DNA from 2 places in the Edwardsiella piscicida genome. Region 1 is predicted to be linked to the other one. Evidence: riboswitches for the same ligand, from Rfam matches in the RefSeq annotation. Region 1 holds a riboswitch; the other holds the start of a gene.

Region 1 (16,002 bases):
GCACGCCGATCAGCAAAAAGCCAAACGGCAGCGCCATCCAGCGGCACCAGCGCCAGAGGCTGATGCGCAGCAGCCAGCAGGTCAGCGCGGCGGTCACCGCCAGCGTCACCCCCTGCCCCAGCGGCGGCAGGGTAAACGCCAGGATCATCAGCAGCAGCCACAGCAGAAACTTCCGCTCCGGCGCGACGTGGAGCCAGCGGCTCTGATAGCTCAGCCTATCAAGTCCGGTCATCACGGCGCTGCCTGCCCTTGGCGTATCCCAGAATGTAGAAGATCACCGCCGCGCCAAGGGAGCCCTGCAGGGTAAACAGCAGGCTCTCTATCTCGCCGCTGGCGGGTTGATACAGCGGCTGGAACCAGGGCTCATAGTGCGGCGCGATCGCGAGGATCTGGCTTTCGGCCTCCCCACCCGCGCCGCCGAACTCGCCCCCGTGATCGATAAAGAAAGGCAGGATCACCAGCGCAATCACCATCGCCAGCAGTATTAACGTCTTTTTCATCGCCCTCTCCTTATGCCCTAATCAGCCGGCGTTTGGTCAACTGGTCGTAGATCATGACGGTGAGCAGCCCTTCGGCAACGGCGATCGGAACCTGCGTCAGACAGAAAATGGTCATGAACTTCACGATAGAGGCGGCGGCCCCCGCCGTCGGATCCGGGAAGGCCAGCCCCAGCTGTACCGAGGTCACAACGTAGGTCATCAAATCCGCCAGCATGGCGCACAGGAAGACCCCGACGTCGCGGCGGATCCCGGCGCGACAGGCCAGCGTCCATACCCAATAGCCGACGATAGGCCCCATCACGGCCATCGACATGCCGTTGGCGCCCAGGGTGGTTAACCCGCCGTGCGCCAGCAGCAGGGCCTGAAACAGCAGGACGATGGCCCCGAGGATGGCGACCACGCCGGGCCCAAACAGGATCACCGCCAGGCCGACGCCCGTCGGGTGTGAGCAGCTGCCGGTCACCGAGGGGATCTTCAGCGCCGAGAGGACAAAAATAAACGCGCCGCACAGCGCCAGCAGCACCTTCTGATGGCTCTCCTCCTGCACGATGCTGCGCAGGCGCACCAGGCCGTACCACAGGCAGGGCAGAAAGAGCAGCCACCACGCCAGCGCCCAGGTCGGCGGCAGAAACCCCTCCATGATGTGCATCGCAAACGCCTGCTGCGGCGCCATCAGCAGCAGCAGCGCCGCCGCCAGACCACTGAATGACAGCCGCTTGAGCTGCTGTTCGAGGTTCATCGTGATCCCCCCCACCCCTTATTGACTAAAATGGTCGAAAAATACGGCAGCGCCTGCTCGTCGTCGACCTCATTCAGGTGGCGCCAGCACCGCTCGCCGGGCAGCGTGGCGTCGGACATCATCAGCGCGCACTCCAGCAGGCCGGCCTGCGCCAGCAGCGCCTTGATGCGCGCAAACCGGCCATAGACCTTCATCAGCACCAGCGTGTCATGGCGCGAGAGCGCCTGCGCGATCTCCGCCTCCGGCGCGGTGCACGCCATCACCGCCAGCGACTGCTGCTCCATCGCCAGGGGCGTCCTGGCGCGCGCGGCGATCGCGGCAAACGAGGTCACGCCCGGAACGATCTCCAGCCAGTCGGGGCTGCCGAGACGCTGGAGTAAAAAGACCCAGGTGCTGAACAGCATGGCGTCACCGAGCGTGATAAAGCCGACCTGCTTGCCGGCCTTCACCGCCGCCTCCAGCGCCGCCGCGACCGCGTCCCAGACCGCCTCTTTCTCCGCGCCGTCGGCGCTCATGGGAAAGTGACAGCAGCGCACCTCCGTCCGCGGGCCGACATAGTCGCCAACGATGGAAAGCGCCAGGCTATCGCCGCCTTTGCGTCCCGCCGGGGCGTAGAGGATATCCAGCGAGCCGAGGATCCGCGCGGCGCGGACGGTGATCAGATCGGCGGCGCCCGGCCCCGTGCTCAGGGCGTACAGTTTGCCGCTCATGCCGCCGCCTCCATCGCGCCGCTCAGCGCCTGCTGCAGGTGCGCCACGAACATCGCCCGCACGGCCGGATTTTCGCCCAGGCCGTTCAGCCACGGCGTCGCCGGGATCCCGGCGGCGTTGAACTGCGTTCGCCAGGAGTCCGCCTCCTCTGAGGCCATGTCATTGATCGCATGATCCCCGGCCACCAGCATCAGCGGCATCAGATGCACCGCGCGAACCCCCTCCCGAGCGAGGCTCTCGATCAGAATATCGACCTGCGGATAGCTCTCTACCGCCCCCACGCAGGCCGGAAAACCCTGCGCCCGCATCATGTGATCGAGGCAGGCATAGGCCGCAAAGGCGTGGTGCGTCGCGCCGTGTCCCATAAACACCACTTTCTCCTGCGCCCCCAGCGGCGGCATCTGCTGCCGCAGCGCCCGCATCAGCTGCACGTAGTCCTCATGGCTGCTCAGCAGCGGCGCCCCCAGCGTCAGGCGGGAAAACAGCGGGCGCATGCTCTGCACCTCGCGGACCACCTTCTCATACTCATCGCCGTTAATAATGTGCAGCGACTGAATCGCAACATCCTGATATCCCTGCTCCGCAAGCCGCTGCAGCGCCTGCAGCGGCGTGTCGATCGCAATGCCGTCGCGCTGCCTGAGCTTGCGGATGATCATGCCGGAGGTAAATGCCCGGAACAGATCGCGATCGGGGCAGTGGCTCGCCAGATCGCGCTCGCAGGCCGCGATATTCTTCTCACCGGTCTCGCGGTAGCTGGTGCCAAAGCTGACCACCAGAAGCGCCTTTTTCATCTCATTCTCCTTAAGCCGTGGCCAGCCAGCGCGCCAAGCGCCGTTGAAAGTCGGCCAGACTCTCCAGTAACTCCGCGCCCGTCACCTGCGGCGCCGGACGTGTAATAACGATGCAGGGAATACCGGCATCCAGACAGGGCTGCACCTTTTCCTGATAGCCGCCTTCGGCGCCGGAGGCTTTGGTTATCACCACGTCAGCCCGACAGTGGCGATAAAACGCCGCGTTAAACGCCGCGCTAAAGGGGCCGCACAGCGCGAAGATCTGCCCGACGCCGAAGCCGAGTTCGGCGCACTGCGCCATCACCTCCGCCAGTGGCAGCACGCGCACCAGCAGCGTTTTCTCCGGCAGCGCCGCGCGCCAGCGCGCCAAATCTTTGCTGCCGGTGGTCAGCAACACCCGTTCGCCAAAGCGTCGCGCCAGCGCGCTGGCCGCCTCAATGCTGGCGACGCGGTGGAGCAGCGGGTGGGTGAGATCGCTGAGCTGCTCCGGGCGCTGATAGCGGCTGAGCAGCACGCCCGCGGTGTGACAGGCCTGCGTGATGCTGCGGCTGACCAGCTCGGCATAGGGGTGCGATGCGTCGATCACCCAGCGGGTCCGGTGCGTTTCAAGCCAGGCGACCATCTCCGCCTGCGTCAGGCGCCCACAGCGCACCCGCCCGCGGATCTCGCCGGCGAGGGCCTCGCCGGTCGGCGTCGCCACCGATAGGGTGTAGGCCACCTGGGCCGCATCCAGCTGCTGGCACAGCGCCCGGGCGTCGCTGGTGCCGCCGATCACCAGCACCTCGCCAGGGTTCACAGCGCGTAGCCCCGCGGCGTGATCATCAGGCCGTCCTGCACGTAGGTGGTCTTATTGCCGACGATCACCAGGCTGGTCATATCCACCGGCGCAAAATCCATCTCCCCCAGGGTGGTCAGCCACTTCTCCTGCTTTTTACGCCCGGCGGACTTCACCACCCCCACCGGGGTTTGCGCGCTTTTGACGGCGGACAGCAGCGCAAAGGCGCGCGCCAGGTGCCCCTCGCGGCCGCGGCTGCGCGGGTTGTAGAAACAGATCACAAAGTCGGCCTCGCCGGCGGCGACGATGCGCTTTTCGATGACCGGCCAGGGGGTCAGCAGATCGCTGAGGCTGATATGACAGAAGTCATGCATCAGCGGCGCCCCGAGCAGCGACGCGGCGGCGATGCTGGCGGTCATTCCGGGGATCAGGCGAACCTCGACCGCCAGCCCCTGCCGGCCGACCAGCTCCAGCACCAGCCCCGCCATGCCATAGATCCCCGCGTCGCCGCTGCTGATCAGGGCGACGTTATGCCCCGCCTGCGCCAGATCAATCGCCGTCTGGCAGCGTTCGATCTCTTTGCACATGCCGGTCTTGATCACCTGCTTGTCGCCGGTAAAGGCTTTCACCAGGTGGGTATAGGTTTTGTAGCCGACGATGATCTCTGCCGCCTGCAGCGCCTCAGCGGCCTCCATCGTCATCATGGCCTGTGAGCCAGGGCCGATTCCAATAACGGTTAACATCCGGATGAAACTCCTAAGGTAATCGTGACGCCCTGCTCACGCAGGGTATCGCCTACGAGCTGTCCATGACTCAGCAGCCAGGCCGCCGGTCCCGAGACACTCCCGACGCCGACCGTGCGACGCACGAAGGGCGAGATCGGAAAGCGCTGCTCATGCGCGCGCAGCGCGTCGGTGGTAAAGGTGTGAAACGGGATGCGCCAGCGGGCGGCGAGCTGGATCAGCCCCGGCTCATCGCGCTTGAGCGCCGCGCTGCCAATCGCCTTCAGCGCCAGCGGATCGAGCCCCTGCGCCTCCAGCTGGCGCGCCAGCAGCGCGTCCAACAGCGGGAAGGGGGTATTCCGCCGACAGCCGATGCCGGCGACCACCCGCTGCGGCACCAGCTTCCAGTGCGGCAGCGGAATTTCCGGCAGATCGCGGCGCAGGGTGATGCACACCAGCGCATCCAGCGCGGGCAGCGCCTGCAGGTCGCTCACGGTGATAAATCCCCGCCGATCGCAGCGGCTGACCTCTGCCGCCAGCGCCGGATCCCACCACAGCCCGACCCGCCGCTGGCTGACCAGCATCGAGTTAACCTCCCGAACCGCCGAGCGCAAGTCGGCCATCCGAGCGTCAAGCTGCAGCGCAAGCGTATCCAGCGCGGCCATCTCGTTCACGTCCGTGGCGGTGGTGATCACCGGATCGGCCCCCAGCATGCCCGCCAGAGCGCGGGTCAAGGCGTTGGCCCCCCCCACATGTCCGGAGAGCAGGCTGATCACGTGCTGACCGCGCTCATCGATCACCACCACGGCCGGATCGCTGAACTTGTCATTGAGCAGCGGCGCCAGCACGCGCACGGCGATCCCCGTCGCGCCGATGAAAATCAGCGCCGAATAGTGGGGAAAGGCGCGGCGAACGGTCTGGGCGAGGCCGCCGTCGAACGGGATAAACCCCGCCTCCCACAGCGCCTCGCCGGTAAAACAGGTCAGCGGCAGCCGCGCCGCCAGCCGCTTGGCCAGTCGCACGCCGCCGGGCGTCAGGCAAAATAGCGCGATGGACTCAGGCTTTACGGTATTCATGGCTAAAGTCCGCCGCATAGAGCTTTGAGTAGTGATACTCATCGCCGAGGAAGCTACCGACAAGGATCAGCGCCGTTTTACGGATCCCCGCATCGCGCACCCGATCGCCGATGTCCGCCAGCGTGCCGCGAACGGTGCGGCTCTCCGGCCAGGTTGCCTTATAGATCACCGCGACCGGCGTAGCGGCCGGATAGCCCCCCGCGATCAGCCGCTCCGCAACCCGGTGGATCCGCTGAACGGAGAGGTAAATCGCCATCGACGTCTGATGGCGGGCGAACGACTCCAGCTGCTCACGCGCCGGCACCGGCGTGCGGCCTTCGAGGCGGGTGATGATCAGACTTTGCGCGACGTCGGGCACGGTATACTCCACGCCGAGCTCCGCCGCCGCGCCGAGAAAGGCGCTGACCCCCGGCACCACCTGCCAGGCGATGCCGCGCTTGGTCAGCTCCTCCCCCTGCTCACGCACGGAGCCGTAGAGGGAGACATCGCCCGTCTGCAGACGCACTACGGTTTTCCCGGCCCGGACCCCGGCCTCCATCAGATCGAGGATCTGCGCCAGATGCAGCGCCGCGCTGTCGTGGCACTCGGCCCCGGGGGGGCAGTACGCCAGCAGCTCAGGGTTGATCAGCGACCCGGCATAGATGACCACCTGCGCCTGCTGCAGCAGCCGATAGCCCTTGAGGGTAATCAGCTCACGATCGCCGGGCCCCGCGCCGACAAACCACACGCAGCGGGGATCGAATGTCTCAGACATGATGCTCCTCCTTCTGACAGGCGATAACAAAAACGGGATTATTCGGTTTAAAGTAGTGGCCCTTGCCGAGCGGAACCCACGACGCCGTCTGTATCTGCTGGCACGTCACGCCCTGCGCTCCCCGCTGCGCCAGGTAGGCCAGCGCGCTATGCAGGTTCTCCATCAGGATAAAGGTCATCACCAGGCGCCCGCCGGGATGCAGCTGCGCCATGGACCAGTCCATCAGCGCCGTCAGGTGGCCGCCGCTGCCGCCCATAAACACGGCGTCGGCCCGCGCCGCCACCGGCATCGGCGCGGTGCCGGGCAGAATGCTGACGTTGTCGCAGGCAAAGCGCCGGCAATTTTCCGCCAGCAGGCGCAGCGCCGCGGGGTTTTTCTCGATGGCGGTCACCCGCAGGGAGGGAAACTGCAGCGCGGCCTCAATCGACACGCTGCCGGTTCCCGCCCCGATATCAATCAGATGGCGGGCTCGGTGCAGCGCAAGTTTGCTGAGGGCCAGCGCGCGCACCGCCTCTTTGGTCATCGGCACCGTTTCGCCGCGCAGAAAAAGCTCATCGTTCATCGAGGATCACCACCGCGTTCATCTCATAGTCGGCGCGGACCTCACTGACGGGCAGCCAGTAAATCCGCTCTCTCTCCATCGCCAGGTTTTCACCGATCACCATCCAGCGATGCCCTTTCCCCCGCGCAACCAGCTGCGCGGCGATCTCTTTCGGTCCACAGCGCGCGTCGGTGACCATCGCGACCTTGCTATGGCGCGCCAGCTCATCAAAATTGACCCGGCGGCCGTGGCTGCTGGTGAGCCACATCTCGTTCATGTCGACGCCCGCCTGCGCGCAGAGATACTGCACCGCGCTGATGCCGGGGATGATGCACACATGCTCAATACCAAAGTGCGCCACGATCCGCGTGCCGATGCCGTAAAACAGCGGATCGCCGGAGGCCATGATCACCACGCGGCGCCGGCGCCGGGCCTCCAGCCAGGCCAGCAGCGCCGCGACGTTGGCGCCGAGGGTGAAGGTCTCGCCGCGAAAGGTCGGGAACTGCTGTAAATGACGCGCCCCGCCCACCAGGCTCTCCGCCTGCGCGATCGCATCGCGCGCCGCGGGGGTCATCAGATGGACGCCCGCCGGCCCCACCCCCACGACCGTCAACATTGCAGATCCGCCACGATCGCGGCGACCGGGCGGTTGCTGCCCAGCGTCTGGTTATCAAACGAGAACAGAATGGCGTCGCAGATCGGCAGATGCTGGGTAAAGCGCAGCCGCTGTATGACCCGCTGGCAGATACGTTCGGCGAGATGGTCATACAGCGACTGAAAGCCGTAGGCGTCGATATGCTCCATCGCGGCCTCGGTCGTGTCGCAGTCGCGCACCCGCGTCAGCAGCGCCAGCGGCGCGCCAAGCAGCGCCAGATGTGCCACCAGCGTCTCCATGCGCGCATCGGCCATATGGCTGTGGGTGTGGAAGATCCCGGCGGCGACCTTGATCAGTTTGCCCGGGTGGCCGACCAGCACGATCTGGCGAAACCCCAGGCGCACCGCCTCTTCGATCATATAGCCGACGAAGTTGCTCATCGTCACCACCGCATCGGCCTCGATCCCCATCTGCTCACGCACAAAGCGCTCGCCGTGGTTGCCCGGCACCAGCACCACCCGCGTCATCCCGGCGGCGCGCTTCATCTCCAGCGTCAGCGCCAGCGAACGCTTCCAGCTCTCCTCCGACATCGGCGTCACGATGCCCGTGGTGCCGATGATCGAGATGCCGCCCAGGATACCCAGGCGGGCGTTGTAGGTTTTCTGCGCCCGCGCGACGCCCTCCGGCGCAAAGATCTCGACCGCGGCGCCGCGCGTCGGGCCGATCGCCTCGCGCACGGCCGACTCAATGGTGTGGCGGGGCGTGCGGTTGATCGCCGCGCTGCCGATGGGCAAGCCAATTCCCTTGCGCGTCACGGTGCCGACCCCCTCGCCCCCCGACAGCGATATCGTGCCGCTGTCGTTGAGCGTGACCCGCGCAAAAATCAGCATACCGTGGGTCGCATCGACATCATCGCCGCCGTCTTTGCGAATGGCGGCGATGGCCTGCTCCCCCTCGATATGCGGCGATTCAACGCTCAGGTTCAGCGTGACGCCGGAGGGGGTGACGATGGAGACCTGGTGGATCGGCTGCTGGCGCAGCGCCATCAGCGCGGCGACCTTGGCGGCCGCGGTGGCGCAGGAGCCGGTGGTATAGCCCTTGCGCAGCGCCTTTCCGTGGTGCCACACCGGCGTATCGAAGGCCCGATCGTTCATTTTTCCCCCCGCAGGTGGTACAGCACGGCGTTAACGATCGCCGCCGCCACGTTGCTGCCGCCCTTGCGCCCCAGCGCCGCGATGGCGGGCAAGCCGCTGTGCGTCAGCGCCGCTTTCGACTCCGCCGCGCCGACAAACCCCACCGGCACCCCCACCACGCCGCCGACGGCGACATCGTGCTCCAGCAGGCGAAACAGCGCCGTCGGCGCATTGCCGAAGACAAACACCGGGCGCTCCGCCTCCGCCACCGCCCGATCGACCGCCGCCATGGAGCGGGTGATCCCCTGCGCCTTCGCCTGCGCCACCACCTGCGCATCGCTGATATAGCAGCGACACTCGCCGCCAAACGTGGCCAGCAGGGGTTTATTGATCCCCGAGAGGGCCATCGTCGTATCGGTGTAGATAACGGACGGCCGGCTCAGCGCCGCGCACAGCTGCGTCAGCGCATCCGGGGAGAACCAGAGGATATCCAGCCAGTCAAAGTCGGCGGTGGTGTGGATAACCCGCTTGACGATCGCCTCGTGCAGCGGGCTGGCGAACTGGTACGTCGGGCGCGTCTCACGGATGATCTCGCCAATGATGTCGAAACTTTTGGCCTCAATCGCCTGGGGTTGCTGGATATATTGCATGATCTCGTCTCCTCAGGCCGCGCCGACCAGCAGCCAGCGCACCGCCATAAACAGCGCCAGCGCCAGGGCTGACGCGACCCACATCAGTCGAATCGTTCGGGAAATATCATCTGGGGTAACCGCGCGGCGCGCATCGCCGATCCAGGGCTTCTCCACCCGCTGGCCAAAATAATCGTTCGGCCCGCCCAGCCGGATCCCCAGCGCACCGGCCACGGTCGCCTCCGGCCACGCGCAGTTGGGGCTGCTGTGGCAGCGGCGATCGCGCCAGCCGATGCGCAGCGCGCGGGCAACATCCTCGCGGCATAGCCACGCCGCCGCGCTCAGCAGCAGCCAGCTCAGCCGCGCGGGCAGGTAGTTCGCCGCGTCATCCATCCGGGCGCTGACCATGCCGATCGCCCGGTACTTTTCATGCTTGTAGCCCACCATCGAGTCGAGGGTATTGACCGCCTTGTAGGCCAGCGCCAGCGGCGCGCCGCCCAGCAGCAGGAAGAACAGCGGCGCGATGATGCCATCCACCGTATTCTCGGCGACGGTCTCCACCACCGCCCGGTTGATCTGCGGCGGCTGCAGCGACGAGGTATCGCGCCCCACGATCCAGGAGAGCTTTTCGCGGCTCGCGGCGAGCGCACCGGCGCGCAGCGGCCGTTCGACCTCCCGGGCGGCATCCGCCAGACAGCGGCCGGCCAACGCAGTAAAGATCATCCAGACCTCGACCGCCCACCCCAGCCACGGATGGATCGCCCGCGCCAGCGTCAATCCCCCCCAGGCCACGCCCCACGTCACCCCCACCACCGTCAGCCACAGCACGCCGCCGCCGATGCGCAGCGCGCCCTCGCTGCGGCAGCAGCGGCGCACGCACCGCTGCACGACGGTGATCAGGCGCCCCATCCAGCGTACCGGGTGCGGCCAGCGCGGCGGATCGCCGATCGCGGCGTCGAGGAGCCAGGCGAGGCACCAGGCCAAGAGCGTCATAGGGCCGCCCTGGCGGCCGCCAGCCAGCGGCTCAGCATCCGCGGGCGCTGGGCGAAATGAACGTGCAGATAGCTGGCAAAGGCGCTGCCGACCTGCCATCCCCCGTCCCACGCCTGGGTGGTCACCCCATCGCGCACTTTGCGACACGCCAGCAGCGCGGGGGTGTGGGGGGAAAAGTCGGAGTAGTGGAACTCATGTCCGCGCAGCGTTTCGCCGCTATCCGCCAGCAGCGTCGGCTGACGCGCCTGCGCCTCGCAGTAGCCAAAGCGGGTCAGCCGTTGCCCCATTTTACTGTGACCGGGAATAATATTGGCCATCGGGTGGATCGCCCCGTCGGCATCCTCTAGCGTGCTGCCCAGGTACATCAGCCCGCCGCACTCGGCGTAGATCGCCGCGCCGCGCCGGTGCGCCGCGCGCAGGCTCGCCAGCATCGATGCGTTGGCCGCCAGCCTCTCGGCATACAGCTCCGGGTAGCCGCCGCCCAGCCACACCATCTGGCAGTCGGGCAGCTGGGCGTCATGCAGGGGGCTAAAGCGGACGATCTCGACGCCCATGCGTTCGAGCAGCGCAACGTTGTCCGGGTAATAGAAGTTGAACGCCTCGTCCTCGGCCATGGCCAGCGTCAATCCGCGGCCGGCGTCGGCGGCGGGCAGCGCAGGCCAGGCGCCGGGCGGCAGCGACGCCATCGGGCACAGGGAGAGTAAGCGATCGATATCCAGGGTGCGTTCGAGCGCGGCGGCAAACGCCTGCCAGGGCTGCGCCCGCACGACGGACTCCCGGGCCGTCACCAGGCCGAGGTGGCGCTCAGGCAGGGAAACGCCCGCCATCTGCGGGATATAGCCGAGCACGGGAATGGCGCAGTAGTGTTCGATGGCCGTTTTAAGCAGCGCGAAATGCGCCTCGCTGTTGACGCGATTCACCATCACGCCCGCGATATTCAACGTGGGATCAAAGTGCTGAAAGCCCATCACCGTGGCGGCAATCGAGGTGGAGACCGCCTTGCCATCCACCAGGAGGATCACCGGGCAGCCGAGCTGCTTGGCCATCCCCGCGCTGCTGCAGTAGTTCGGATCGGTGCCGTAGCCGTCATACAGCCCCATCACCCCCTCGATGACCGCGACGTCGGCCCGCTGCATCCGTTCGCCAAACAGCGCGTTAAGCGTCGGTGCGGGCAGCATAAAGCTATCGAGGTTGCGGGAGGCGGTGCCGCACACGGCCGTATGCCAGCCGGTATCGAGGTAGTCCGGCCCCACTTTGTACGGCTGAACGCGCAGCCCACGCTGTTTCAATAGACTCAGCAATCCCAGCGTCACCGTGGTTTTGCCACAGCCGCTGCCGGTGCCCGCCAGAACGAACGCGTACTGCTGTGCCGCCATGCCCCTGATCCTGTTCAGGGTGGTTGGAGGGTATAGATACACCGTTACCCAGTCTTGCGACTGTATGCATCAGATCAACCCACTTCCCACCGAAGTTGTTGGTAGTTACCGACGGGCAGGTCTTCTGGCTTAGCGTCCTCCTCGCCCGTCCTTCCCAATCTTGCGATCAGTGGTGTACACGGGGTCGTCAGCATCACAGCAGCGGGGGCTGCGGGGGAGTTACACCCCCTTCCCTACCATTAATATGGCAAACCTGTCGGCTTATTACATGGTGAGCGAGCAACGCTCGCTCACCGTCACAAAGATCTCTTCATGCTCACGCCTGCGCGGCGCTCGTCGCCCATCACAGAAGTAAAGACGGCGCAATTTAGCATAAAAACCGCATGAGGGTACGTCTTCCACCCGTTATTATCATGCAAATAGCGTTACCGCTGATTCTCAGACTATCACCATAGCACGCTTTTTCCCCACGCTCCCGCCGGCGCGGCAGGGCGAGGGTGAAAAGCGTGGCTTTCCTGCCGTCGCCATGCCACTATGCGGCAAAATTATCGGTTCAAAGGTGAAGGCGTGGCCGTTGCGCAGTGCCCCGCCTCCTGCGGGGAGCTTATCCAGGGCTGGATCCTGGGCAGTGAAAAGCTGATCTCCTGCCCCATCGGGTGGTACAGCACCGTTGAAGTCAGCCGCGGCGCGCCTCGGGCGGACGAACGCCCCCTGGCCCGCGCCATGGTTACGCGCCTATTGCAGCACTGGCGCTACCCGGCGCAGATGAGCCGCGAGATACGCATCGATATCCACTCCACCATTCCGGTGGCCAAGGGGATGGCCAGCAGCACGGCGGACATCGCCGCCACCGCCGTCGCCACCGCGCACCATCTGGGGCATACCCTGGATGAGGGGACGCTCGCCGCGCTTTGCGTCTCCCTGGAGCCCACCGACAGCACCCTGTTTCGCCAGCTGACCCTGTTCGATCATAACGATGCCTCCACGCAAATCGCCTGCGCGGCGCCGCCCGCGCTCGATCTGCTGGTGCTGGAGAGCCCGCTGACGCTGCGCACGGCGGACTATCACCGCGCCGCGCGCCGGGCGGCGTTACAGGCCGGTGCCCCCGCGCTCCAGCGCGCCTGGGACAAGGTACAGGCGGCCTGCGCGACACAAGATCCCTATCGGATGGGCGAGGCCGCCACCCTCAGCGCCATCGCCAGCCAGCGGCTGCTGCCCAAGCCCGGCTTTGATGCGCTGCGGTCGCTGGTCGACGCCTGTGGGCTATATGGCATCAACGTGGCGCACAGCGGCAGCGTCGTCGGGCTGCTGCTGGATCGAGGCAAAAATGACGTCGACGAGGTTAAGTGGCGGCTAACCCAACAGCGGCTTACCCGCCATTGGCCCGTGCAGCACCTGCTCAGCATGGTGCCGGGCGGAGTCACCCTGCTATAGCCGGCGCCCTCCCCACCTTGCCCTCTGCCCGCGGCGCGGCGGCGTAGTTGACCAACCGCGCGTGAATGTGCGCCTGGGGCACCGGATCCGGGGGCGCGGATTTGCCGACGTCGACGAGCCACACCTTGCCGTTATTCATGCCCCGCGCCTCGGATAAAATAGGCCGGTCCGCCGCGCAGGAGTGAATAATGCGGATTGCCAGCGCATGCATTTCCCCACCAATAATAAATAATGCCGTCGGTACTATTTATTCATTTGCGGAATAATTTTATAGCCTATATCGATGGAGTTATATCGCATTGATGGTTAAAAATCGCAGCCTATCGCCGACCTGCGATGCGAAATAGGTCGATATCGCTTATCGAACCACCCTATTTATGCCGCGCCCGCGCGTGTTTTTTATTGATGGCGTCGGGCTCAAGGCGCTGCGGCAGCGCGCTGCCACGCACCGCAGGCGGAAAAGCGGACGCGCCGACCTCTATCAACAATAATTAAACAAATCACGACGCGCGCTACCAAATAAGCAATGTGCAGATACAATCATCTATATAAATCGATATAACCGACGCGACATAAGACTATTTGACGAAGACTATCGTCATATCGCAAAAAGACGTTCTCCTTTCACTTTCGGCATATAAAGAGTGTGCGCAATGAATATTAACGCCCTGCTGCATTTATTTCAGAAAAACCATAGTTACGATATAAACGACAATGCATCCAACCACGCCGACAGGGTGAATCTGGCCAGCTTTAGAAAAATATCAGAAGACAGCCATGATGCTCGCATTACATTCGATCTCACCATGCGTCAGTGCGATGACCTGCTAAAGCTTGGCTGCAATAAGCCGCTGGATAAAGTCCAGACGCTCTGCGATATCTGCACCGATTTAGCCAACAGGCTGATTATGGAGGCCACGTCTATCTCTCATGCCCGCCATGCGGTCAATCACCGCCTGGCGCAGGATATTGACTCCTATATCGGCTCACGCGCCAATGCGGTGCTCGACGACGTGCGGCACCAGCGGCAGAGAGAGATCCCCAAAAACGCCCGCGCAGAGATCGTGCGATCGGCGATGCTCGAGGGCGGCTACGAAAAAATCGTGGAAGAGAAAAGCGATGATAAATTACTGAGCTTTGCCAGACCCGGCCTAACCGCCGAGATAAATATCTTAGCCGACCAAAAATTATCGTTAACCAGCCGAGAAACCAACTATTTCAATAAAGAGATCAAACCGCTCATCTACGATCTCACCTACGATGCCATCGTCTCTCACCCCGAGATTGCTCAGCAGCACCTGCAGCAACAGCATTATATGCCAGCGGCGCAGGTATTAGCGCTGGTCAGAGAGAAAGCGGAGCGGTGGCTCGCGGAACATTGATCGCCGCCCGGCTCATTATCCCTCCCCCGCGCGGCCGCTGCCCGCCTAAGGCCGTTCTCCCCCGCCGCCGGCGCGGCCTCAGCTCACCCCCGCCGCGAGGCACCCCCCCTTCCCTGCGGCCAACGGGCCGCCCCTCTCCCCCTGCCGTCGCGGCATCCCCGCGACGCGGCGCCGCCGCATGTGCGCCGCACTTGCCGGAATATGATGCGCCGCTGAGAAACCGCCGGCGCAAAATTCGATAATCGGGGTTTGCCTGCGCCGAGCCACCGGGATACCTGCATGCGCTTTTTAAGAGGGTTATACCCACGACGATTACGCAATCAAATGATACTCATGGCGATCCTGATGGTCATCGTACCGACGCTGTCGATTGGCTATATCGTCGAGATCGAGGGGCGCTCCGCGGTGCTGGCCGAAAAAGAGAAAAAGCTGGCCGCCGTCGTGCAGCTGCTCGACCAGGCGCTGGACGAACGCCTGGACCACTTCTCGGCGCTGCCGCGCGCTGAGCGTATCCGGGCGCTGAATGCCGAGCTCAGCCCCATCACCGAGCGCATCACCCAGGCGTTTCCCGGCATCGGCGCGGGCTACTACAGCAAAACGCTGGATGCGATTATTACCTATGCCCCGTTCGCGCTGTATCAAAGCAACGTCGGCGTGACCATTGCCGCCGACCACCCCGGACGCGAAGTGATGCGCAGCGATACGCCGATCGTCTTTTCCGGCCACCAGGTGCGCGGCGATATTCTCAACTCGATGCGCCCCATTCGGCGAGACGGCGAGGTGACGGGCTACATCTGGGCCAATGAGCTGACGCAGGATATTCACCGTCAGGCTCGCCAGATGGATCTGCGCATTATGGCGGCGCTGGCGGCGGGTCTGCTGTGCAGCCTGCTGCTGATCGTCCTCTTTTCACGGCGCTTCAGCGCCAATATCGACATCATCACCGAGGGGATCTCGACGCTGGCGCATAAAACGCCGGCGCCGCTCCCCGAGCTGCCCGGCGAGCTGGGGCAAATCAGCCGCAGCATCAACGCGCTGGCGCAAACGCTGCGCGAGACCAAAACCCTTAACGATCTGATCATTGAAAACGCCGCCGACGGGGTGATCGCCATCGACAGGCTGGGTGCGGTCACCACCATCAACCCCGCGGCAGAGGCCATCACCGGCTATACGCGGGATGAGCTGGTGGGACAGCCCTACGCCGCCCTGTTCTCCGACTCCCATTTCGCCAGTCCGGTGCTGGATACCCTAGCGCACGGCACCGCCCACCTGGCGCAAGAGGTCAGCTTCCCGGCGCGTCATCGCACCATTGAGATCAGCGTCACCACCAGCCGCATCCACAATCCCCATGGCGAACTGATGGGGGCGCTGGTGATCTTTTCCGATCTGACCGCCCGCAAAGAGACCCAGCGCCGCCTGGCGCAAACCGAAAGGCTTGCCACGCTGGGCGAGCTGATGGCCGGCGTCGCCCATGAGGTGCGCAATCCGCTGACCGCCATCCGCGGCTACGTGCAGATCATCCGCCAACAGACCACCCAGCCAGCGCATCAGGAGTACCTGTCCGTGGTACTCAAAGAGATTGACTCTATTAATAAAGTCATTCAGCAGCTGCTCGACTTCTCCCGGCCGCGGCAAAGCCAGTGGCAGCAGGTGTCGCTCAACGCGCTGATCGACGAGGCGCTGATCCTGGTGCAAACCTCCGGGGTTCAGGCGCGGATCGCCTTCCACTGCGCGCTGGACAGGAGGCTGCCGGCGATCGTGGCCGATCGCGAGCTGCTCAAGCAGGTGCTGCTGAACATCTTAATCAATGCGGTGCAGGCCATCAGCGCGCGCGGCGAGATTCGCATACGCA
Region 2 (16,002 bases), 150 kb from region 1:
GGCTAAACGGCTGGGCGTTTCCCATACCGCCATCGCCAATAAGCTGCGTGAATACGGACTGAGTAGCCGCCGTCATCAGGATGCCGATCCCCATCACGAGGGGGAGTAAAGGCGTGTGACGCCGTAGCGCAGCCCGCGCTACGGCGCCGATTAAGACGTTACTTCAGCGCGGCCAGGGCGGCCTCGTAGTCTGGCTCGTCGGCGATCTCCGCCACCAGCTGGCTGTAAATCACCCGATTCTCACCATCCAATATCACCACCGCCCGCGCCGTCAGTCCGGCCAGCGGTCCCTCCGCAATCGCCACGCCATACGCCTGCTTGAACTCGCCGCCGCGCAGGGTGGAGAGGGTAATCACGTTATTCAACCCTTCGGCGCCGCAGAAGCGTGCCTGGGCGAAAGGCAGGTCGGCGGAGATGCACAGCACCACGGCGTTAGTGGCCTCGGCGGCCAGCTGGTTGAAGCGCCGCACCGAGGTGGCGCAGACCCCGGTGTCAATGCTGGGGAAAATATTGAGAATTTTACGCTGCTGACCGAAGCTGGCCAGGGTCAGATCTGCCAGATCTTTCGACACCAGGGAGAACGGCTGCGCCGCTTCGCCGGGGCGTGGAAAGTGACCGTCGAGCGTGACCGGTGTGCCACGGAATAAAACAGTCTGCGTCATAATGCTCCCTCTTGTTTCTGGATTGTTAACAATGGGGCAGTGTATGCCAATTGCGGCGCCGTGAATAGGTGATTTGTGTTAAATTTTTGTTTCTCGGCGTGGTGGTCCCGCCCGGCAATAATTAAAAGTGGTGATGAATGCGCGCTTCAGGCAGAGTAGGGGCATAGCGCCAACCGGGCGCCCTTGGGGCTGAGTGACCAACACAGGATAGTGAACGATGCAGCTTTTTCGTCTGGCCGCCGCGGCGGCCATTGGGGTCGTCGTCAGTAACGGCGCCCTGGCGGCGCAGGTGCCGCCGGGCACCGTTCTGGCGGAGACGCAGAGCGTGGTACGCCATCTGAAGGATGAGCCAGTATCGCTGGATCCCGTCGCCGCCGTCGGATTGACGGAGGCGCAGGTGCTGCGCGATCTGTTTGAGGGGCTGGTTAATCAGGGGCCGGACGGCAGCGTCCAGCCCGGCGTCGCCTCCGCCTGGCAAAGTAAGGATCAGCAGCGCTATGTCTTTCAGCTGCGCGATACGGCGCGCTGGTCTAACGGCGATGCCGTCACCGCCTATGACTTTGTTTATGCCTGGCGACGTTTGGTCGATCCGCAGACCCACTCCCCCTTTGCCTGGTTTGCCGAGACGGCGGGGATCGCCAACGCCGCGGAGATCGTCAGCGGTCAGCTGCCCCCCGATCGGCTGGGTGTAACGGCCCCGGATGCCCGTACGCTGGTGGTACAGTTGAATCGCCCGCTGCCCTATTTCCCACAGCTGTGCGCCCATTTCAGCCTGTTCCCGCAGCCGCAGAAGGTGGTCGAGCGCTACGGCCAGGCGTGGACGCGCCCGGGTAACCTGGTGGGCAACGGCGCGTTCCAGCTGGCGCAGCGGGTGGTCAACGAACATATCGTGCTGACGCCGAACCCCTATTACTGGGATCACGCCCAGACCCGGCTGACCAGGGTGACCTTTGTTCCGATAAACCAGGAGAGCGCGGCGACCAAACGCTATCTGGCCGGGGATCTGGATATTACCGAGTCTTTTCCAAAAAACATGTATCAGGCGCTGAAAAAGCGCATTCCCGACGAGGTGTTTACGCCGGTTCAGCTGGGCACCTACTACTATGCGTTCAATACCCGCCGGGCGCCGCTGAACGATGCGCGGGTGCGACGCGCGCTCTCCTATGCCATCGATCGCGAGATCATCGCCGGCAAGGTGGTGGGCAGCGGGGAGAAGCCAGCCTACCGGCTGACGCCGGATGTGACCGATGGCGTGGTGCCGCAGCCGCTGCCGATGCAGCGGATGAGCCAGGCGGAGCGTAACCGTCAGGCGCGGGCCTGGCTGCGCGAGGCGGGCTACGGGCCATCGCGCCCGCTCCGGCTGACGCTGCTGTATAACACGGCGGAGAATCACCAGAAAATTGCCATCGCCGTGGCATCGATGTGGAAAAAGAGCCTGGGGGTTCAGGTCAAGCTGACCAATCAGGAGTGGAAAACCTACGTCGATAGCCGTAACAGCGGCCAGTTTGACGTGGTGCGTGCGTCGTGGATTGCCGACTATAACGAGTCCTCCAGCTTTCTGGGGCTGCTGGGGAGCCGCCACAGCGGCAATCTGAGCGGCTTTAGCCAGCCGGCATACGATGCGCTGCTGCAGCAGGCCGCGCGGGAGGGCAATGGGCAGACGCGTAGCGCCATCTACCAGCAGGCAGAGCGCATGCTGGCGGAGGAGGCGCCGATCGCTCCGCTGTACCAATACACCAATGCCCGTCTGATTAAGCCCTGGGTAAAGGGGTATCCCATCAATAATCCAGAGGATGTCGCCTACAGCCACCAGCTGTATATCCTACAGCACTAGCCGGTATTATTCCGCGGGAGGGTGATATTTTCCGCGTCGGGCCGTGGCGCTAAAATAAGCGCGCCATGGCCATTCTATTATGCTTATTTAAGTAAAAAGCATATTTAACGTATTTTCCCGGAGGGTGCCGTGCAAATAGGCGCTCAGAATAAAGCAAAAAATAATGTTTTATTTCATTCTGTATCTGCAATGGCGATAAAAATAGGCCTCATTTCCCCTCTGACGCATCATTTCATCTTAGATGGCCAAAACTGACGCTTTGGGCTGCGCCGTGCCCTCGGCGCGCAGGTGGCAGGCGATGCGCCGGCGCATTTTCTCCCGTCGTTCGCCCAGCGCGAAGGTCCGCGAAGATGTTGCCGGCTATACTTTGGTAATCATTTGAAAACAAGTGTAAATTGCAGAATTATTTAGAGCAATGCTGGCAGAATAAATTGCCATTACGTAAGTAAATATTAATATTTGTGTTGAGCGCCTGCGGCTGTCGCCCCAGGCCGGTATCCGGCGCGGCGGCGTCGGTGGACACAGAACAGATCGGGAACCCAGCATGAAACGTGCATTGACTGCAGTAAGCCTTGTGCTGTCGCTATGGATGGCGGCAGGGAGCGGCGCCCACGCGGCGGACTATCCATTGCCGGCGCCGGACAGCCGCCTTATCGGCGAAAACTTCACCTACACCGTTCCCCGCGACGGCAAGCCGCTGGAGGCGACCGCTGCACGCTTTCAGATAGGGCTGTTGGGGATGCTGGAGGCCAATCCCGGCGTGGATCCCTTCCTGCCTCGACCGGGCAGCGAGCTGATCATCCCCGCCCAGATGCTGCTGCCGGACACGCCGCGTGAGGGGATCGTTATCAACCTTGCCGAGCTACGCCTGTTCTACTATCCGCCGGGAGAGAATCGGGTGGAGGTGTATCCGATCGGCATCGGTCAGCTGGGGCGCAATACGCCGGAGATGGTGACCCGGGTCTCTCAGCATATCAAGGACCCGACCTGGACGCCGACCGCCAATATCCGCCGCCACTATCAGGCGCAGGGGATCAGCCTGCCGGCGGTGATGCCCGCCGGGCCGGATAACCCGATGGGGCGCTTTGCGCTGCGTCTGGCCGCCCAGGGCGGGGTCTACCTGATCCACGGCACCAACGCTGACTTTGGCATCGGCATGCGGGTCAGCTCCGGCTGTATCCGCCTGCGTCCGGGGGATATCGAAGCGCTGTTTCGCAGCGTACCGGGCGGCACCCGGGTGCAGATCGTCAATCAGCCAGTGAAGACGTCGGTAGAGCCGGACGGTAAGCGCTATGTCGAGGTGCACCAGCCGCTGTCGCGCACCGAGCGCGACGATCCGCAGACGATGCCGATCGCGTTAAACGGTCGGGTATCCGCCTTCGCCACCAGTCCGCTGACGGATCGCGCGGCGTTTGACGAGGCGATGGCGCGACGCTCCGGTATGCCGGTGCTGGTGAGCCATGCTGCACCGGCCAGCAGCGCAGCCTCCGCCACCGCGCCGGTCAGCGCCGCGACCCCGGCTAATGCACCGGTCAGCAACGCAGCCTCCGCCATCGCGCCGGTCAGCGCCGCGACCCCGGCTAATGCACCGGCCAGCAACGCAGCCTCCGCCACCGCGCCGGCGCCGATCGACGCCGCGATCCCCGAGGCGGTATTAAACGGCCGCTAAGGGGGCTAGGAGCACTCGGCGTATCCTAAGGGGAGGGTTTTACCTCCCTTTTTTTCTACGTATCATAGCGCGGCGCAGAGCGCGCTGTGTGGGTGAGGGCGGCGTTGAACGGTAGCGACGTGCTAGAGGTGAGCGGTGAGAGGGCGCGATAGAAATAAAAAAGGCGCACCGAAGTGCGCCTTTTTCGCTCAGCTCAAGAAATCTTATTTCTTGTAAGCGTGAGCCATGTTGTCCAGACGCTGGTTAGCGCGAGCTGCGTCGTCTTTAGCAGCCTGAACGTCAGCGCGCATTGCGTTCACGTCAGAAGACAGCTGGTCAACTTTGGTGTTCAGAGTCTGAACGTCAGAAGACAGCTGGTCGATTTTAGCGTTGGAAGAGCAGCCAGCCAGCAGAGTAGAACCCAGGATAACAGCGCCCAGTACCAGTTTAGTACGATTCATTATAAAACCCTCTAGATTGAGTTAATCTCCATGTAGCGTTACAAGTATTACACAAACCATTTTCTAAAGAGAATAAATTTTTCATGCTAAAGCGGTTTATTTTGATCGTTCGCTCAAAGAACCACCTTGTTTTGCGGGAAGGTTAAAAAAGAGAGACAAAACAGGTCGCTTCTATTGGAATCTTCTTATTTCGCTATTCAGTTAATTCTATTAATAATATCAATTCAAGAGATAAAAATGTTGTACCAGGATAAAAAAAGCGCCGCAGAGCGGCGCTTGAATTTAATTATTTTTGTGCTATCAGAGCACGTGTACTGAGGCGGTGTTGGTGGTGCCGCTCGGTACCAGTGCGCCGGAGACCATGACGACAACGTCGCCTTTCTGCGCCAGACCACTTTCCAGGGCAGCGTCTTTACCGATGCGATAGAAATCGTCGGTAGAGGCGATCTCTTTGACCATCATCGGGATGACGCCTTTGCTCAGGATCAGCTGACGGGCGGTGACCGGGTTGGTGGTCAGGGCCAGGATCATCGCATCCGGGAAGTACTTACGGACGGCCTTGGCGGATTTGCCGCCGGCGGTGGCAACGACGATCAGCGGGGCATCCAGCTTCTCGGCGGTCTCTACCGCGCCGCGGCATACCGCTTCGGTGATGCGCAGCTTACGTGAGTCGTGCAGGGTGTCGATACGGCTCTGCATGACGCGATCGGTACGCTCACAGATGGTCGCCATGATGCCGACGGCTTCCAGCGGGTATTTACCCTTGGCGCTTTCGCCGGACAGCATGACGGCGTCGGTGCCGTCGAGGATGGCGTTGGCAACGTCACCGGCTTCCGCACGGGTCGGACGCGGGTTTTTGATCATGGAGTCCAGCATCTGGGTCGCGGTGATGACCACTTTGCGGGCGCGATTGCATTTTTCGATCATCATCTTCTGCGCGAAGATAACTTCTTCTACCGGGATTTCCACGCCCAGATCGCCACGGGCAACCATGATGCCGTCGGAGGCTTCCAGGATTTCGTCGAAGTTGTTCAGGCCTTCCTGGTTTTCGATCTTGGAGATGATCTGGATCTGCTCGCCGCCGTGGGCCTTCAGGTGCTCACGGATTTCCAGTACGTCGGCGCGCTTACGGATGAAAGAGGCGGCGACGAAGTCAACGCCCTGCTCGCAGCCAAAGACCAGGTCGCGCTTGTCTTTTTCGGCCAGCGCCGGCAGCTGGATAGACACGCCCGGCAGGTTAACGCCTTTGTTCTCGCCCAGGTCGCCGTTGTTCAGAACCTTGCACACCACGGTGCTTTCGGTGACATCGGTCACTTCCATGCCGATCAGGCCATCGTCCACCAGCACGGTGTTGCCGATGCGCAGGTCAGCGGCGAAGCCCGGGTAGGTGACGGCGACGCGGTCGCTATTGCCGATGACGCTCTGGTCGGTGGTGAAGGTGAAGGTCTGGCCGGCGGTCAGGGAGACGTCATTGCCGCCTTCCAGCTTCATGGTGCGGATTTCCGGGCCCTTGGTGTCCAGCAGGATAGCGGCTTTCTGGCCGGTCTTCTCCATGACAGCGCGCAGGTTTTTGATGCGCTGGCCGTGTTCTTCATAGTCACCGTGGGAGAAGTTCAGACGCATTACGTTCATGCCTGCGTTCAGCAGTTTACCCAGCATCTCTTCGGATTCGGTCTTCGGACCGATGGTGCATACGATTTTGGTCTTTTTCATGACATTCATTTCTGCAAGTTGTGATGGATTGGAAAAAGCTTACTCCCACCGCCAATGGCTGGGAGGACAGGGGGTAAAACAGGTGATGCGAAAATAGAACTACTAAGAAGAATAGGCGACAGCCGACGTGCCGGGGCAAAAAATGCGTGCCCGTGGGGAGGTGACCAGTGCAAAGGCCGCGTTGTTATGTAGTAGGCGCTGCGACGAATCAAGGGCTGAAACCATTCAACAAAATTGACGCCGGGTATTATACGTATTTAAACGCAAGAAAGACAACGAATTTGGATAGCGAGCGCGCAATGATGAAAAAAGCGTGCGCAAAGGCTGCTTTCGTTGCGCAACCACGCGCTGTTAAGTGCGTAAGGTCACACTCTGCCGCGATCGGCGCGCCCCGGATGAGGCCGCCGGGTGCGGGGCGTGGGCAGCCCCCGCTCAGCCCCCCGGTCACCGCGCGCCGGCGTGCGTTAGCCTTCGCTGAGGCAGGCGCGCATAGCGGCGATCAGCCGCAGGTTGTCTGGACGCAGGCGCACGCAAACCCGGTAATAGCGCGAGTCCAGCCCCGGGTAGTCGGCGCAGCGGCGGATCAGCAGGCCGTGGGGCAGCAGGGCCTGCTGCAGGCATATCTGCGGGCGGTCGCAGCGCAGGAACAGATAGTTGGCGCGACCCGGCCACACCTGAAGCGACGGCAGCGCCGACAGCGCCGAGTGCAGAAAAGGGCGCTCCTGCGCCAGCCAGCGGTGGGTGGCCTGCTGATAGGCGCGGTCGCGCAGCACGACCTCGCCGGCCAGCGCCGCAAAGGCATTGATGCTCCAGGGCATCTGTCGCGCCCGCAGCCGCGCGGTCAATGACGCATCGGCGCTCAGCAGGTAGCCCAGGCGCAGTCCGGCGATGGCGTAAAACTTGGTCAGGGAGCGCAGCACGCAGAGGCAGGGGAAGCGCGCCAGCTGCGGGATCATCCCCACCCGCTCGGTGATAAAGTCCCAAAAGGCCTCATCGACGATCAGGCGGATGCCCAGGCGCTGGCAGCGCTCCGCCAGCGCCAGCAGCAGCGCGGGATCGGGGGTGAGTCCGGTCGGGTTATTGGGCGTACAGATGAAGAGGCAGTCCAGATCGGCCGTCAGCGCCGCCAGCAGATCCTCATCCACCTGAAATCCGTTCTCGGCCTTGAGCGCGTGGGTCTGAATGGCGCAGCCCACCCGCTGCAGCGCCCGACGGTATTCGGCGAAGCCGGGCGTCAGCAGCAGGGCGCGCCGCGGACGCAGGGCATCGGCCAGGGCAAAAATCAGCTCTGTCTCGCCGTTGCCGGCGACGATCCAGGCGGCGTCGACGTCGTGATGGGCGGCGAGGGCGCGGTGCAGCGCGCGGTACTCAATGTCGGGATAGGGCTGGGCCAACGCCAGGTGGTCGTGCAGGGCCTGGCGCAGGCTGTCGGGCATGCCCAGGGGATTAATGTTGGCGCTAAAGTCGGTGAGGCTAAGTGCGCTGACGCCCAGGCGCTCTGCGACGCCGAGAACGTCGCCGCCGTGCTGGCTGTGTAACATTGCGGTGCTCCAAAAGGGAGGCCGGCTCAGCGCACCGTCGTCACGGCGGGCGTCTGCCCCCTCGATTAATGAGTGGCCCCTGATCGGGTGAAATCTGCGCACGGGGCGTCTTGAGTCTGTCCATCAGCCCCCGTCGATAGGGGTAAGGCTACTCTTTTGATGATTTTGCTGTAATTTATGCGCTATGGGCGCTTTTCTGCAAGCACCCGCAGGTGCACGACGGTTTACCGACGCGATGCGTTCGGGAAGGAGGTGTGACTCCTCCGCAGCCCCCGCTGCTGTGATGCCGACGACCCCGCAGAATGCCACTGATCGCCAAGATTGGGAAGGCGCGGGCGAGAGTGAGGCTAAGCCAGAATACCGGCCGTCATGCCATAACGTAGCAATGCCCTCGGTGGGAGGGGATGGGCTGGGTCGGACGTCGCCGCAGGGCGCCGTTCGCGCTGGCGCATGACCAACCCGCTTCGGCGGTTTTTTTTATGGGGTAAATGACGATGAGAATGCGACGGTTTGGCGCCAGCGGTCACCGCGCCTTTATCGGTTGGCCGCCGCGCGTCCTGGGGGAGGGAGCATGACCCTCTCGATCATGATACAGGGCACCGCCTCGGACGCGGGGAAAAGCGTTCTGTGCGCCGGGCTGTGCCGGGTGTTCTCCCAGGATGGCTACCGGGTGGCGCCGTTTAAGTCACAGAATATGGCGCTGAACTCCGGGATCACCGCCGACGGCGGCGAGATGGGACGCGCGCAGATGATGCAGGCCGAGGCCGCCAAGATAGCCCCGGACGTGCGGATGAACCCGATCCTGCTTAAGCCTACCAGCGACTGTCACGCCCAGGTGGTGCTGATGGGACGGGTGCTGCAGGATATGGATGCCGTCCACTATCACCGCCATAAGCCTCAGCTACTCGCGCAGGTGGCGCGGGTGTACCGCGAGTTGGCCCGTCAGGTCGACATCATGGTGTTGGAGGGGGCAGGCAGTCCGGCGGAGATCAATCTGCGCGATGGCGATATCGTCAATATGGGAATGGCGGAGGCGATCGACGCGCCGGTGCTGCTGGTGGCCGATATCGATCGCGGCGGCGTATTCGCCTCCATCTATGGCACCCTGGCGCTGTTGACGCCGCCGGAGCGCGCGCGGGTCAAAGGGGTCATCATCAACAAGTTCCGCGGTGACGTGACGCTGCTGACCCCGGGCCTGCGCCAGATAGCGTCCCTTACCGGCGTACCGGTGCTGGGCGTCGTACCGTGGCTGACGCTCGATTTGGATGACGAAGACGGCGTGGCGCTGCAGCGCGGCAAATACCGGCACGCGGGGGAGAGGGCGCTGGAGATCGCGGTGCTGCAGCTCCCCTATATCGCCAATTTTACCGATTTCTCGCCGCTGAACGCCCAGCCGGACGTCACCCTGCGCTATGTCACGGAGCACGATGAGATTGGCCAGCCGGATCTGTTGATCCTGCCGGGTAGCAAAAGCACGCTGGCCGATCTGCGCTATCTGCGCGACAGCGGCCTGGCCCATCAGATCCTCTGCGCCCACCAGGCCGGTACGCCGATTCTGGGCATCTGCGGCGGCTACCAGATGCTGGGGCGGCGGATCGTCGATGGGGTTGAGTCGACGCAGGCGGCCATGAGCGGTCTGGGGCTATTGGACTGCGAAACCCGTTTTGCCCGGGAGAAAACCACCGCGCAGGTGCGGGGCGCGTCGCTGGGCGGGTTGCCCGGTCCGTGGGCGGGGTGCAGCGCGATTCCGCTGGCGGGCTATGAGATCCATATGGGGGTGACTCAGCGCGGCGCCGGATGTTCCCCGTTCTGCCGCCTGCTGTCGGTCAACGGGGCGGCGGACGATCGGGAGGAGGGCGCCATCAGCGCCGATGGTCTGGTGATGGGCACCTACCTGCACGGGCTGTTTGATACTCCGGCGCTAACGCGAGCGCTGCTCGATGCGCTGCGCGAGCGTAAGGGGCTGGCGCCGGACGGTGGTCCGCGCCTCAACTACGCTGCCTGGCGTGAGCAACAGTTTGACGGGCTGGCGGCGGCGCTGCGCGAGCATGTGGATATCGCGCGCATCTATCAGCTGATGCGCGACCACGCGCGCGGTGCCTCGTCATCATGATGACGCGAACACGCTCCGCGGAGCGCATGACATTAACCTTAAGAGATACGCAACGATGACCCATTATGCACAGGCGCTGGCGGAGATCGTCGCCGCCATTCGTCCGCTGGACGACGCGGCACAGGCGCAGGCGCGCCAGCGCCAAGACAGTTTACTGAAGCCCCCCGGCAGTCTAGGACGGCTGGAGCAGCTCGCCGTTCAGCTGGCCGGGATCACTGCGCCACAGCCGCCGACCGTGACGAAGAAACAGATCTTCGTTATCGCCGCCGATCACGGAGTATACCAGGAAGGGGTCGCCATTTCGCCGCAGGCGGTGACCGCCATCCAGGCGCACAATATGGCGCTGGGGATCACCGGCGTGTGTGTGCTGGCGCAGCAGGCCGGCGCCGCCGTCACGCTGGTGGATGCCGGCATCGACGCCGATCCCCTGCCGCAGGCGGTCAATATGCGCATGGGGCGGGGCTGTGGCAATATTGCGCACGGCCCGGCGATGAGCCGAGCGCAGGCCGAAGAGCTGCTGGTGCGCTGCGCCAGGCTGGCGATGGCGCAGGCCAAGGCGGGGGTCGATCTGATGGGGATCGGCGAACTGGGCATCGCCAATACTACGCCGGCGGCGGCGCTGGTCAGCGTGCTGACCGGCAGCGCGCCGGCGCAGACGGTGGGGCTGGGCGCCAACCTGCCGGCCGATCGTCTACGGCATAAGGTGGCGGTGGTGGAGCAGGCTATCCGTATCAACGCGCCCGACCCCCAAGACGGCGTGGCGACGCTGGCGGCGCTGGGCGGGTTCGATCTGGTCGGCATGGCCGGCGTGATGATCGGGGCCGCGGCGGCGCGGGTTCCGCTGGTGCTGGATGGCTTTCTCTCCTATGCCGCGGCGTTGGCCGCCTGCCGGATCGCACCGGGGGTACATCCCTATCTGATCCCGTCGCACCATTCGGCGGAGAAGGGGGCGGCGCTGGCGCTGGCGGCGCTGGGGCTGACGCCGTACCTGCATATGGAGATGCGCCTCGGGGAGGGAAGCGGCGCGGCGTTGATGATGCCGATCGTGGAAGCGGCCTGCGCCGTTCATCAGCGCATGGGGCTGCTGAGCCAGAGCAATATTGTGCTGCCGTAGCCGCGCGCGAACGGAGTGTCCCCGGTATTGACCCGCGGCGATCGAGGTGCGTAGATATCGAGATCGTCGCGGTACGGGGTGGGGAATAATCGGCGGGCGGTCATGACCTTGTCATGAATATGATGATGAGATTCCATATCATTATTTGTTGAATATGCCACAAACGCCCCGCGCTTATTTGTGCTGTGTCTTGCTGAAATGTTGCGAAAAAGTTTATTGGATATGCCATAAATATATTGCGCCGCGCTATTCTCGCTCTGGATTAATGGTGGTGATTCATTGAATATGCCATTAAAAACCGGTTCATGTTAGCCGGGCTAATCTGTAGTGATCCCCGTTGCTGGCGCGGTGAGAGGAGATATGCCCGATGACAGAGGGCGGATGTTGCAGCGCATCGCGCGCGTGGCGCGCCGCGCAGGGCGGTGGGGCGCCCTAATAATGGAATAAAGCAATGATGCGCTATACTATTATTGGCGTTGACGAGGTATTATTGCTTTATCTGGTTATGCTATTTTTAATTTACCCGTTTTCCCGGTATATATTGACGCAACATCTGTTCACATTTATTTATCATGACGGCGTCAGTGGTGGGGAAATAATTTCCCATAGGCTGCTTATTTGCTGATGAGCTCAAATAATAAATCTCATTTCTCCCTATAATCATTTTATATAATAAAAAGGAGACTATATGAGCATCAGTCGTCGTTCTTTTCTTAAAGGCATTGGAATTGGCTGTAGTGGATGTGCCCTAAGCAGTTTTCCGCCCGGGGCGCTGGCGTTGAATCGACCCGATGAAATAAAAGGTAAGGCTAGGCTGACGCCCAGTCTGTGCGAGATGTGCTCTTTCCGCTGCCCGATACAGGCGCAGGTGGTGAACAATAAAACGGTGTTTATCCAAGGAAATCCGCAGGCGGCGCATCAGGGCACGCGGATCTGCGCCCGCGGCGGCAGCGGGGTGAGTCTGGTCAACGATCCGCAGCGTATCGTCAGGCCGATGAAGCGCAGCGGCCCGCGCGGCGCCGGGGAGTGGCAGACGATCAGTTGGCAGCAGGCCTACCGTGAGATCGCTGAAAAAATGAATGCCATCAAGGCGCAGCACGGCGCGCAGAGCCTGGCGTTCTCCTCCAAGTCCGGCTCCCTCTCGGGGCACCTGTTCCATTTGGCCTCCGCCTATGGCTCCCCGAATACCTTTACCCACGCCTCGACCTGTCCGGCGGGTAAGTCTATCGCCGCCAAGGTGATGATGGGCGGCGATCTGGCGATGGACATCGTCAACACCCGCTATATGGTGGCCTTCGGTCACAATCTGTATGAGGGAATTGAGGTCGCCGATACGCATGAAATGATGATGGCGCAGGAGCGGGGCGCCAAGGTGGTCAGCTTCGATCCGCGGCTGTCGGTCTTCTCCAGCAAGGCCGATGAATGGCATGCGATCCGCCCCGGCGGCGATCTGCCGGTGCTGATGGCCATGTGTCACGTGATGATCGCCGAGCGTCTGTACGATGCGGCCTTTGTCGATCGCTATACTCTGGGATTCGATCGGCTGGCGGCGGCGGTCAGTGAGACCACGCCGGCCTGGGCGCAGCAGCATTCGGATATCCCGGCGCAGGTCATCGTACGGGTGACCCGTGAGCTGGCCGCCTGCGCGCCCCACGCGATGGTCAACCCGGGCCACCGCGCGACCTATTCGCAGGAAGAGATCGACATGCGGCGGATGATCTTCACCCTGAATGCCCTGCTGGGTAACGTGGAGCGTCAGGGCGGCCTGTATCAGAAGAAGGGGGCCTCCGTGTATAACAAGCTGGCCGGCGAGACGGTGGCGCCGACGCTGGCCAAACCCGGTGTGAAGGGGATGCCATCCATCCAGGCGCCGCGTATTGACGCGACGGCGCCGCAGTTTACCTATATCACCGCCAGCGGCGGCGTGGTGCAAAGCATTATCGATGCCGCACTGAAGCAGACGCCTTATCCGCTGAAGGGGTGGATTATGTCGCGCCATAATCCGTTTCAGACCGTCACCTGTCGCCCCGATCTGGTGAAGACCGTCGAGAGCTTGGATCTGGTGGTGAGCTGCGATGTGTATCTGAGCGAAAGCGCCGCCTATGCCGACTATCTGCTGCCGGAGTGTACCTATCTGGAGCGCGATGAGGAGGTCAGCGATGTGTCCGGCCTCAACCCGGCCTATGCGCTGCGTCAGCAGGTGGTGGAGACCATCGGCGACGCGCGGCCCAGCTGGCAGATCTGGAAGGAGCTGGGGGAGGCGCTGGGGTTGGGCCAGTACTACCCCTGGGAGACGATGGCGACGCGCCAGCTGTTTCAGCTGGGGGGCGATCGGGCGCTGTACGGTGCGCTGCGCGAAAAGGGATATCTCAGCTGGGGGGTGCCGCTGCTGCTGCGCGAGCCGGCCTCGGTTGCGCGGTTTATCGAGCGCTATCCTCAGGCGGCGGCGCAGTGCGATAGCGACGGCACGCTGGGCGGGGCTCTGCGCTTTAAGTCGCCCAGTGGACGTATCGAGCTCTATTCGGCGGCGCTGGAGGCGCTACTGCCGGGCTATGGCGCCCCGCGCTTTCGGAATCTGGCCCTTAAGCAGCCGGATCAGCTCTATTTTATTCAGGGCAAGGTAGCGGTGCACACCAACGGTGCGACGCAGTATGTGCCGCTATTGAGCGAGCTGATGTGGGATAACGCGGTGTGGGTACATCCCCAAACGGCGCAGGCGCGCGGTATTCGCAGCGGCGATATGGTGTGGCTGGAAAACGCGATCGGCCGGGAAAAGGGCCGGGCGCTGGTGACCCCGGCGATCCGCCCCGATACCCTGTTTGTCTATATGGGCTTTGGCGCGAAGGCCGGTGCCCGTACGGAGGCCACCCGCCACGGGATCCACTGCGGCAATCTGCTGCCCCATGAAACCAGCCCGGTGTCCGGCACCGTGGTACACACCGCTGGCGTTACCCTGAGCCGCGCCTGAAGGAGCCGTCGATGAATCAGAACGATAACCACTATGTCATGCTGCATGACGAAAAACGCTGCATCGGCTGCCAGGCCTGTACCGTCGCCTGCCGGGTGCTGAACGATGTGCCTGCGGCATACAGTCGGCTGCAGGTGCAGATCCATCTGCCGGAGCAGGAGACGGATGGCCGCTTCCGCTTTGTTCGGGTCTCGTGCCAGCACTGCGCCGATGCACCCTGCGTCAGCGTGTGTCCTACCGGCGCCTCTTTCCGGGATGATAACGGGATCGTGCAGGTCGATAAGTCCCGCTGCATCGGCTGCGACTACTGCGTCGCCGCCTGTCCTTTCCACGTGCGCTATCTGGATCCGCGCAGCGGCGTCGCGGATAAGTGCAACTTCTGCAGCGATAGTCGCCTGTCGGAGGGGCTGGCGCCCGCCTGTGTCTCGGTCTGCCCGACCGATGCGCTGCACTTTGGTCGTCTGGAGTCGGCGGAGGTGCAGAGTTGGATTGGCCAAGAGGAGGTCTATCGCCAGCGGGATGCGCGCAGCGGAGATGTCAGCCTGTATCGTCGTAAAGAGATCCACCGGGAGGAGCAAGCATGAATAGCATTTGGGGTGCGGAGTTACACTACACGCCGGACTACTGGCCACAGTGGCTGGCGCTGGCGGCGGCGCTGGTCGTCGCGCTGCTGGTCGGGCTGGCGCTGCACGGGGCGCTGCGCTACGCCCTGGCGCCGAAGAATGCCCCGGGGGTACCGGTGAGGCTGTATCTCTACTCGGCGGCGGTGCGCTGCTGGCACTGGAGCAACGCGCTGCTGTTTGTTCTGCTGCTGCTGAGCGGGCTGTGCGGCCACTTTTCGCTGGGGCCGGTGGCGCAGTGGGTCGCTCTGCATACGCTGTGCGGCTATGTGCTGATCGTCGCCTGGGTCGGCTTTGTACTGATCAACCTGCTGAGCGGCAATGGACGCCATTACCGCGTCCGCTGGCGGGGGCTGATCTCGCGCTGCCTGCGCCAGGCGCGCTTCTATCTGTTCGGCATAATGAAGGGCGAGGTGCACCCCTTCGTCGCGGATGCGCGGGGCAAATTTAACCCGCTGCAGCAGCTGGCCTATCTGGCGATTATGTATGCGCTGGTGCCGCTGCTGATGGTCAGCGGTCTGCTGTGCCTTTATCCGCAGTTTAGCGCCGGACAGGCGCCGCTGATGCTGACGCTGCATATGGTGCTGGCGGTGGTCGCACTGATGTTCCTGTGCGCCCATCTCTATCTGTGTACGCTGGGGGATACGCCGGGGCAGATCTTCCGTAGCATGCTGGATGGCTATCATCGCCACCGCGCGCACGAGAGCGCACCGGACGCGCGCCCGTAGCACCATGGCGGGGGAGTGGGTAAGACAGCGGGGGCGAAAGCCCCCGCTGTGCTATCGCAGCGGCTGTGCCTCAGCCGCACTGAACCTTGATAGCCAGGCCGCCGCGCGAGGTTTCTCGGTACTTGGCGTTGATGTCTTTGCCGGTCTCGTACATGGTCTCAATTACCTTGTCCAGGGAGACGCGCGGCGCGGAGGTGCGCTGCAGCGCCATGCGGGCCGCGTTGATCGCTTTCACCGAGGCGATGGCGTTACGCTCGATGCATGGTACCTGTACCTGACCGGCGACCGGATCGCAGGTCAGCCCCAGGTTGTGCTCCATGCCGATCTCTGCGGCGATGCACACCTGCACCGGGCTGCCGCCCAGCAGCTCCGCCAGCCCGGCGGCGGCCATGGAGCAGGCGACGCCCACCTCGCCCTGACAGCCGACTTCGGCGCCGGAGATCGAGGCGTTCATCTTATACAGGGCGCCGATAGCGCCGCTGGCCAAGAAGTAGCGCACGAAGACATCCGGGGTCACGGGTTCGATAAAGTGGTCGTAGTAGGCCAGCACGGCCGGTACGATGCCGCAGGCGCCGTTGGTCGGCGCGGTGACGACGCGTC

What was found. A riboswitch is a leader RNA that binds a small molecule or an ion and turns the genes downstream of it on or off. The one in region 1 is predicted to bind cobalamin.
Region 2: it holds a riboswitch for cobalamin, as region 1 does, so the genes downstream of both, L1P05_RS08915 (cobyric acid synthase) here and L1P05_RS09620 (cobyrinic acid a,c-diamide synthase CobB) in region 1, are expected to answer to the same signal.

Annotation. Positions count from the first base shown of each region.
Region 1 is NZ_CP090968.1:2,104,210-2,120,211, forward strand. It holds gene L1P05_RS09550 (energy-coupling factor ABC transporter transmembrane protein) at 1-232, opposite strand, end outside; gene L1P05_RS09555 (energy-coupling factor ABC transporter substrate-binding protein) at 219-500, opposite strand; gene cbiM (cobalt ECF transporter S component CbiM) at 511-1,239, opposite strand; gene L1P05_RS09565 (cobalt-factor II C(20)-methyltransferase) at 1,236-1,949, opposite strand; gene cbiK (sirohydrochlorin cobaltochelatase) at 1,946-2,740, opposite strand; gene L1P05_RS09575 (cobalt-precorrin-6A reductase) at 2,751-3,536, opposite strand; gene L1P05_RS09580 (precorrin-3B C(17)-methyltransferase) at 3,533-4,258, opposite strand; gene cbiG (cobalt-precorrin 5A hydrolase) at 4,252-5,313, opposite strand; gene L1P05_RS09590 (cobalt-precorrin-4 methyltransferase) at 5,294-6,067, opposite strand; gene L1P05_RS09595 (decarboxylating cobalt-precorrin-6B (C(15))-methyltransferase) at 6,060-6,629, opposite strand; gene L1P05_RS09600 (cobalt-precorrin-7 (C(5))-methyltransferase) at 6,619-7,224, opposite strand; gene cbiD (cobalt-precorrin-5B (C(1))-methyltransferase CbiD) at 7,218-8,357, opposite strand; gene L1P05_RS09610 (cobalt-precorrin-8 methylmutase) at 8,354-8,986, opposite strand; gene cbiB (adenosylcobinamide-phosphate synthase CbiB) at 8,999-9,958, opposite strand; gene L1P05_RS09620 (cobyrinic acid a,c-diamide synthase CobB) at 9,955-11,334, opposite strand; cobalamin riboswitch at 11,432-11,606, opposite strand; gene L1P05_RS09625 (GHMP family kinase ATP-binding protein) at 11,902-12,768, shown strand; gene eseQ (microtubule-disrupting T3SS effector EseQ) at 13,422-14,150, shown strand; gene atoS (two-component system sensor histidine kinase AtoS) at 14,430-16,002, shown strand, end outside.
Region 2 is NZ_CP090968.1:1,951,830-1,967,831, reverse strand. It holds gene tyrR (transcriptional regulator TyrR) at 1-109, shown strand, start outside; gene tpx (thiol peroxidase) at 159-662, opposite strand; gene L1P05_RS08940 (peptide ABC transporter substrate-binding protein) at 880-2,496, shown strand; gene L1P05_RS08935 (L,D-transpeptidase family protein) at 3,041-4,165, shown strand; gene L1P05_RS08930 (major outer membrane lipoprotein) at 4,369-4,605, opposite strand; gene pykF (pyruvate kinase PykF) at 4,906-6,318, opposite strand; gene cobD (threonine-phosphate decarboxylase CobD) at 6,783-7,859, opposite strand; cobalamin riboswitch at 8,063-8,242, shown strand; gene L1P05_RS08915 (cobyric acid synthase) at 8,431-9,972, shown strand; gene cobT (nicotinate-nucleotide--dimethylbenzimidazole phosphoribosyltransferase) at 10,028-11,086, shown strand; gene phsA (thiosulfate reductase PhsA) at 11,775-14,054, shown strand; gene L1P05_RS08900 (4Fe-4S dicluster domain-containing protein) at 14,066-14,638, shown strand; gene phsC (thiosulfate reductase cytochrome B subunit) at 14,635-15,402, shown strand; gene L1P05_RS08890 (L-serine ammonia-lyase) at 15,473-16,002, opposite strand, start outside.